DNA from 2 places in the Micromonospora sp. NPDC023633 genome. Region 1 is predicted to be linked to the other one. Evidence: predicted binding sites of a transcription regulator. Region 1 holds the regulator's gene; the other holds the start of a gene.
The links. Region 1 encodes HrcA, which represses chaperone genes, less so after heat shock. Its sites were predicted from a motif close to GGTTNGCACNCTCNNNNNGAGNGTGCNAACC; they were not measured.

Region 1 (4,205 bases):
GGCCAACCCGGAGTCGGTCACGCCGGAGTCGCTGAGGGTGCTGCGGGCCGCCGGCTACACCCGGATCTCGCTGGGCATGCAGTCCGCCGCGCCGGGGGTGCTGGCGATCCTCGACCGCACGCACAGCGCCGGCCGGGCCGTCGCCGCCGCCCGCGAGGCGCGCGACGCCGGGTTCGACCACGTCAACCTGGACCTGATCTACGGCACCCCGGGGGAGACCGAGGCGGACTTCGCCGCCTCGCTCGACCAGGTCGTCGCCGCCGGGGTGGACCACGTCAGCGCGTACGCCCTGATCGTGGAGGACGGCACCCGGCTGGCCGCCCGGATGCGGCGCGGCGAGCTGCCGTACCCCTCCGACGACGTCGCCGCGGACCGCTACCTCGCCGCGGAGGCCGCCCTGGGCGCGGCCGGTCTGTCCTGGTACGAGGTGTCGAACTGGGCCCGCGACGAGGCGGCCCGGTGCCGGCACAACCTGCTCTACTGGACCGGCGCCGACTGGTGGGGGCTCGGCCCGGGGGCGCACAGCCACGTCGGCGGCGTGCGCTGGTGGAACGTCAAGCACCCCACGACGTACGCGAAGCGGCTGGCCGCGGGCGACTCGCCCGGCCTGGCCCGCGAGGTGCTCACGGCCGACGAGGCGCACATGGAGGACGTCATGCTCCGGCTGCGCCTCGCCTCCGGGCTGCCCCTGGACGCCCTCGACGACGCCGGCCGGGCCGGCGCCGCGCGGGCCCTCGCCGACGGGCTGCTGGCCGCCGACGAGCACGCGGCCGGCCGGGCCGTGCTGACCCTGCGGGGCCGGCTGCTCGCCGACGCGGTCGTCCGTGACCTGCTGCCCTGAACCGCGTGCCGGGGCCGGCCGGGGGAGCGGCCGACCCGGGTCACCTGGTGAAGCCGTAGGTCATCGGGTAGCGGTAGAGCACGCCCTCGTTGGCCTTGACCCCACCGACGATGCCGAAGATCAGCGGCACCAGCCAGACGAGCATCGGGACGAAGAACAGCACCCCGCAGGTGATCAGCGTGACCACCCAGCTCAGCACCCCGACGATCGTCCAGGTGAGCTGGAAGTTCAGCGCCGCGACGGCGTGCGCGCGGGCGGTCGGCGACTGCTGCCCCCGCGCCATCAGCGCGATGAGCGGCGCCAGCCAGCCGAGCAGGCCGCCGCCGACGATCACGCCGAGCGCGCCGCCGAAGTGGGCGATCAGGGCCCAGTTCTTGTCGTCGTTGCTGGCGTAGCCGCCCGTCGGCGGGCCGTAGCCGCCGCCAGCGGGATAGCCGGCCCCCGGCGGGTAGCCGCCGGGCGGGGGGTAGCCGCCGGGCGGGGGATAGCCGCCCGACGGCGGTTGGTCGCCGGTGGGCGGCGGATAGTCACCGGGTGGAGGATGGCTGCCCGGGCCCGGCGCCCCGGACAGTGGTGCGGTGGGGTCGCCGGAGCCGGCGTGGCCGGGAAACCCCGACGGAGCGGTCGGGTCCGGCGGGAAGCCGGGGTCCCCCGCTCCGGGAGGGCGAGGTGGTTCAGTCATGGAGGTCACGGTAGGGGCAGCCGGCAAGGCCGCACCAGCGTGACACCGGCGTGGACGCCCGGACGACCGGTCCCCGGGGCCGTCGGGCGGACCCGCACGGTCGCCGATCGGACTGATCGCCCCAGGTCGATCATCGCGTCGGCGGCCCCGCCGACGTAGACTGGCACTCGCTACAGTCGAGTGCCAGCAGCCCGCCCGGTCCCCCGCGTGCGGGGCCGACGTGCGACAGGAGGTGGGGAGGATGGGTCTCGACGACCGCAAGCTCGCCGTGCTGCGCGCGATCGTCGAGGACTACGTCGCCACGCAGGAGCCCGTCGGCAGCAAGGCGCTGGTCGAGCGGCACCAGCTGGGGGTCTCACCGGCGACCGTCCGCAACGACATGGCCGTGCTGGAGGAGGAGGGCTACATCCGCCAGCCGCACACCAGCGCCGGCCGGGTGCCCACCGACCGGGGCTACCGGCTCTTCGTGGACCGGCTGTCCCGGGTGAAGCCGCTCAGCCCGGCCGAGCGCCGGGCGATCGAGCGTTTCCTGGTCGGCGCCGTCGACCTCGATGACGTGGTGCACCGCACCGTCCGCCTGCTGGCGCAACTCACCCGGCAGGTCGCCGTCGTGCAGTACCCGAGCCTGGCCCGCTCCTCGGTGCGCCATCTGGAGCTGGTGCCGATCTCCACCACCCGGCTGATGCTGGTCATGATCGCCGACACCGGCCGGGTCGAGCAGCGGCTCGTCGAGCTGCCCGCGCCGATCCCCGCCGACGACGTCACGGACCTGCGCCGGCTGGTCAACGAGAAGCTGGTCGGCACCCGGCTGTCGGAGACCCCGCCGCTGGTGCAGGCGCTGGTCGAGGAGTCGGTGCCGCACCTGCGGCCGGCCATGACCACCCTCTCCACCGTGCTGCTGGAGACGCTGATCGAGCGGCACGAGGAGCGGATCGCGCTGGCCGGCACGGCCAACCTCACCCGTGGGGGCCTGCTCGACTTCCAGGGCTCCCTGCGCCCCATCCTGGAGGCGCTGGAAGAGGAGGTCGTCATGCTCAAGCTCATCGGCGAGGCGGAGCCGAGCACGACCCGGGTTCTGATCGGCGACGAGAACGAGATCGACAACCTGCGCGCCGCCTCGGTGGTCAGCACCGGCTACGGGCCGGGCACGACCAGCGTCGGTGGCCTCGGTGTGCTCGGGCCGACCCGGATGGACTACCCCGGCACCATCGCCACGGTGCGGGCCGTGGCACGCTACGTGGGCGAGCTGCTGGCCCAGAACTGACCAGTCAGGGCCGACGGCCGGCTCCGGCCGCCGACCGGCGCAACGCGAGACGAACATGAGGACACGGAACGCAGTGGCCAGGGACTACTACGGCATTCTCGGGGTGAGCCGGGAAGCCTCCGACGACGAGATCAAGCGCGCCTACCGCAAGCTGGCGCGGCAGTTCCACCCGGACGTGAATCCGGATCCGGAGGCCCAGGAGAAGTTCAAGGACATCAACGCCGCGTACGAGGTCCTCTCGGACGACCGGAAACGGCAGATCGTCGACCTGGGCGGCGACCCGCTCGCCCCCGGCGGCGGGGGTGCGGGTGGCCCGGGCGGCCCCGGCGGCGCCGGGCCGTTCGTCGGCTTCCAGGACATCATGGACGCGTTCTTCGGCGGCGCGGCCGGCGGTTCGCGGGGTCCGCGACCGCGGACCCGGCCCGGCGCGGACGCGATCCTGCGGCTGGAGCTGGACCTGCACGAGACCGCGTTCGGCGTCGAGGCGCCGATCACCGTCGACACCGCCGTGCTCTGCACCACCTGCTCGGGCGCCGGCACGGCGGCCGGCACCCATCTGGCCACCTGTGAGGCGTGCGCCGGCCGGGGCGAGGTGCAGTCCGTGCAGCGCACCTTCCTCGGTCAGGTGGTCTCCGCCCGGCCGTGCACGGTCTGCCAGGGCTATGGCACCACCATCCCGCACCCGTGCCCGACCTGCGCCGGCGACGGCCGCGTCCGCACCCGGCGTTCGCTGACCGTCAAGATCCCGGCCGGTGTCGAGGACGGCATGCGCATCCGCCTCGCCCAGCAGGGCGAGGTCGGCCCGGGCGGCGGCACGGCCGGCGACCTCTACGTGGAGATCCACGAGCGGCCGCACGACGTCTACTCCCGCAAGGGCGACGACCTGCACTGCCGGGTCACGGTGCCGATGACCGCGGCGGCCCTCGGCACCCGGCTGACCATCAAGACGCTGGACAGCGAGGAGACGGTCGACGTCAAGGCCGGCACCCAGCCGGGCAGCACCCTGCGGCTGCGCGCCCGAGGCGTGCCGCACCTGCGCGGCACCGGCCGGGGCGACCTCTACGTCCACCTCGACGTGCGCACCCCCACCAAGCTCGACGCCGACCAGGAGAAGATGCTGCGCGACTTCGCCAAGACCCGGGGCGAGGAGGTCGCCGAGCTCACCAAGCAGGGCGGCTTCTTTTCCCGGATGCGCGACGCCTTCAACGGCCACGCCTGACCGGCCTGACCGCCCCGGCGCCCGCCGGGGCGGCTAGCCTGATCGTCGTGTCCGCGCCGCTGTTCCTGGTCGACCCGCTGCCCACCGCCGACCGGCTGACCCTCGACGGTCCCGAGGGGCACCACGCCGCCACCGTGCAACGGCTGCGCGTCGGCGAGGAGCTGCTGCTCGCCGACGGCCGGGGCGGCACCGCTGCCGC
Region 2 (4,205 bases), on a different contig from region 1:
GCCCTTGGTGATCATCTGGTCGGCGATGGTCTGGAACGCCGTCTTGTCGCCCTGGGCGTTCTGGATGTCGTAGTCGACGCCGGCGGCCTTGAACGCCTCCTCCAGGAACTTGCGGTCCGCGCCCTCCCAGCGGGCGGAGGACTTGCTGTCCGGCAGGATCACGCCGATCTTCGGCTTCTTCTCGGTGGAGCCGCCGGCCTCGGAACCGGAGTCGTCGCCGCAGGCGGTCAGGCCGCCGGTGGCCAGCAGGCCCACGGCGGCGAAGGTGAGGAAGCCCTTGCGCATCAGCAGGGTCCTTTCGGGGGTGGGGGATGATGTTGGTTTGTTGTGTCCGGCAACGTATTCCGCTTCGCGCCGCGGGCACAAGAGCGCCGAGGTCGCGAGTTTGTTGTCGGCAGTAACAATTCAGCAACGTCCCTGTCACCCGGCCGTCGCCCACGAGGGAGCGCTCTCCCGGTGCCAGCCGGAACGGCGCAGCTCAGCGGGCGGAGAGCGGGGCGGTGGCCGCGCCGGTGAGCGCCACCAGGTCCTGCGGGGCGAGCTGCAGCTGGAGGCCGCGCCGGCCCGCCGAGACGTAGACGGTGGGATGGTCGAGCGCCGACGAGTCGAGCACGGTGGGCAGCCGCCGGCGCTGGCCCAGCGGGCTGATCCCGCCGCGCACGTACCCGGTGGCCCGCTCGGCCGCCGCCCGGTCGGCCATCGCGGCCCGCTTGCCGCCGACCGCCGCCGCGAGCGCCTTCAGGTCCAGCTCGCCGGTGACCGGCACGACCGCCACCGTCAGCGCGCCGTCGACCTCGGCGACCAGCGACTTGAACACCCGCTCCGGCGGCACCCCCAGCGCCGCCGCGACCAGCGCGCCGTAGTTCGGCGCGTCCGGGGAGACGTCGTACGGATGTGTGGTGTGGGCGATCTTCCGCTTCGTCAGCAGCGCGGTCGCCGGAGTGCCCTGTCCCGCCATGACGGTCAAGCTAACCCGGCCCCGCGCGACCCGCGAGCCGAAAGCGCCGGGCGGTCGACGACACCGGCGCCCGCCCTCCCGCGCGCTACCCGACCGGCCGGCAGAGCAGCACCGTCGGCGCCCCGGCGACCCGGGTCAGCACCAGGCTGGCCGCCTCGCCCCCGGCCAGCCGCAGGTCCCGCCGGAGCTTCTCCGGCTCCAGCGCGGACCCGCGCTTGAGGATCTCCACCCGTCCGACCCGGCGCTCCCGCAGCAGCGCCCGCAGCCGCTTGAGCGAGAACGGCAGCACGTCGGTGACCTCCAGGCAGCGGGCGAACGGCGTCGGCACGGGGGCGTCCGCGTGGAGGTAGGCGATGCTCGGGTCGGCCAGCGTCGCGCCCAGGGTGTCGGCCAGCTCCGCGACCAGGTGCGCGCGGACCACCGCGGGGTCCGGGTCGTACAGGAAGCGGCGCGTCGGGCCGACGGGGGCCTCGGCGTCGCCGGAGCCGGTCAACTGATGGCAGCCGCCGGAGCCGGTCGGTCGGTCGGTCGGATCCCCGGCGTGGCCGGAGGCGTCGACCGGGGCCGCTTCCCTGCCCCGCAGCGCGGTGGCCCGGCGGGGCACCTGCGCCAGCTCGCCGCACCACAGGGCCGCCTCGACCAGGTCGCCGTCGACGCTCACCCACTCCGCCTCGGCGCCCGCCGGGATCAGCGCGTGGTCGATGCCGGGCGCCACCTTCACGACGGTGTGCGGCACCCGCTCGGCCAGCCCGACCACGAAGTCCCAGGGCGGCGAGTAGGCGTTCGGGTCGAAGATGCGCCGCCCGGTGCCCGCCCTGCGGCGCGCCGGGTCGCAGAACACCCCGTCGACCCGGCCCACGTCGAACGCCGTGGCGTCGCCGCACTCCACCGTGAACAGCTCGGCCAGCCCGGCCGCCTCGGCGTTCGCGGCGGCCATCGCGGCGGTCACCGGGTCGGCCTCCACGCCGTACACCCGGATGCCGGCGCGGGCGGCGGCGAGCGCGTCCGCGCCGAGGCCGCAGCCGAGGTCGGCGAGGGTGCGCACCCCGGCGGCCCGCAGCCGGTCGGCCCGCCGCGCCGCGACGACGCCGCGCGTGGCCTGCTCCAGCCCGGCCCGGGTCAGGAACATCCCGGCCGCCGCCGGCCCGAACTTGCCGACCGCCCGGCGCCGCAGCTCGGCCTGGGTGAGCGCGGCCGACGCCAGCCCGGCCGGCAGTCCGGCCGAGCGGAGCGCGGCCGCCGCGGTCAGCGGGTCGCCGCCGGCCACCCGCGCGGCCGCGTCGAGCGCGGCCGACCCCTCGGGCGTACGCAGGGCGGCGAGCTGGTCGAGATCCACCCGGTCATTGTGGTCCGCGGACCCGACGCGCCGGGCGGCGGGTTGGCACTCTCCTTGACGGAGTGCTAGCCGAGGAATAACCTGCGATTAGCACTCTCACCCCGAGGGTGCCAGCTTCCGGGCCTCGTGGCCCGGGCGCTGAACGCCAGGCGGACCGGCACCCGCGACGACGGCCCCGCCCGGTGGCATGTGGCAGATTGACGCTGGCCGGCTTGCCGGTCGGTAACGAAACCAGTACCCCAGGAGGGTATGCCCGTGACTACCGCGACCAAGGTTGCGATCAAGCCGCTCGAGGACCGGATCCTGGTCCAGGCGAACGAGGCTGAGACCACCACGGCGTCGGGCATCGTGATCCCCGACACCGCCAAGGAGAAGCCGCAGGAGGGCACCGTCCTCGCTGTCGGCCCGGGCCGGATCGACGACAAGGGCAACCGGATCCCGGTTGACGTCTCCGTCGGCGACACCGTCATCTACTCGAAGTACGGCGGCACCGAGGTCAAGTACGCCGGCGAGGAGTACCTGGTGCTCTCCGCCCGCGACGTCCTCGCGGTCATCGAGAAGTAAGCAACCGATCAGTGTCGTCGCCCCGGTCCGGCTCGCCGGGCCGGGGCGACGTCGCTTCGAAGGGACATTCATGGCGAAGATCCTGAGCTTCTCGGACGACGCCCGGCACCTGCTCGAGCACGGTGTCAACGCCCTCGCGGACGCGGTCAAGGTCACCCTCGGCCCGCGCGGGCGCAACGTCGTCCTGGACAAGAAGTTCGGTGTGCCCACGATCACCAACGACGGCGTGACCATCGCCAAGGAGATCGAGCTCACCAACCCCTACGAGAACCTCGGTGCGCAGCTGGTCAAGGAGGTGGCGACCAAGACCAACGACGTCGCCGGCGACGGGACCACCACCGCCACCGTGCTGGCCCAGGCGATGGTCCGCGAGGGCCTGCGCAACGTCACGGCCGGCACCAACCCGGCCGGCCTCAAGCGGGGCATCGACGCGGCGGCCGCCAAGGTCTCCGAGGCGCTGCTCGGCCGCGCGGTCGAGGTCGCCGACAAGAAGTCGATCGCGCACGTCGCGACGATCTCCGCGCAGGACGCCACGATCGGCGAGCTGATCGCCGAGGCGATGGAGAAGGTCGGCCGCGACGGTGTCATCACCGTCGAGGAGGGCTCCGCCCTGCACACCGAGCTGGACGTGACCGAGGGTCTCCAGTTCGACAAGGGCTTCATCTCGCCCAACTTCGTCACCGACATGGAGTCGCAGGAGTCGGTCCTGGAGGACCCGTACATCCTGATCACGACGCAGAAGATCTCGGCGATCGAGGAGCTGCTGCCGCTGCTGGAGAAGGTCCTCCAGAACAGCAAGCCGCTGCTGATCATCGCCGAGGACGTCGACGGCCAGGCGCTGTCGACGCTGGTGGTCAACTCGATCCGCAAGACCCTCAAGGTCTGCGCGGTCAAGGCCCCCGGCTTCGGTGACCGGCGCAAGGCGATGCTCCAGGACATGGCGATCCTCACCGGCGCCGAGCTGGTCGCGCCCGAGCTGGGCTACAAGCTCGACCAGGTGGGCCTGGAGGTGCTCGGCACCGCCCGGCGCGTCGTGGTCGACAAGGAGAACACCACGGTCGTCGACGGTGGTGGCAAGTCGAGCGAGGTCGCCGACCGGGTCGCGCAGATCCGCAAGGAGATCGAGGCCTCGGACTCCGACTGGGACCGGGAGAAGCTCGCCGAGCGGCTGGCCAAGCTCTCCGGCGGCATCGCGGTCATCAAGGTCGGCGCCGCGACCGAGGTCGAGATGAAGGAGCGCAAGCACCGCATCGAGGACGCGATCGCCGCCACCAAGGCCGCGGTCGAGGAGGGCACCGTCCCCGGCGGTGGCGCCGCCCTGGTGCAGATCCTGCCGGCGCTCGACGA

Region 2: groES (co-chaperone GroES) is a predicted target of HrcA. The motif match lies at 2,380-2,410, and genes of this name have one in related genera.

What each region holds. Positions count from the first base shown of each region.
Region 1 covers NZ_JBFABB010000025.1:25,636-29,840, reverse strand. The annotation lists gene hemW (radical SAM family heme chaperone HemW) at 1-841, shown strand, start outside; gene AB0G13_RS10670 (DUF4870 domain-containing protein) at 882-1,523, opposite strand; gene hrcA (heat-inducible transcriptional repressor HrcA) at 1,765-2,787, shown strand; gene dnaJ (molecular chaperone DnaJ) at 2,861-4,006, shown strand; gene AB0G13_RS10655 (16S rRNA (uracil(1498)-N(3))-methyltransferase) at 4,054-4,205, shown strand, end outside.
Region 2 covers NZ_JBFABB010000164.1:4,477-8,681, forward strand. The annotation lists gene AB0G13_RS31175 (sugar ABC transporter substrate-binding protein) at 1-285, opposite strand, end outside; gene ybaK (Cys-tRNA(Pro) deacylase) at 479-958, opposite strand; gene AB0G13_RS31185 (methyltransferase domain-containing protein) at 1,044-2,294, opposite strand; gene groES (co-chaperone GroES) at 2,544-2,858, shown strand; gene groL (chaperonin GroEL) at 2,929-4,205, shown strand, end outside.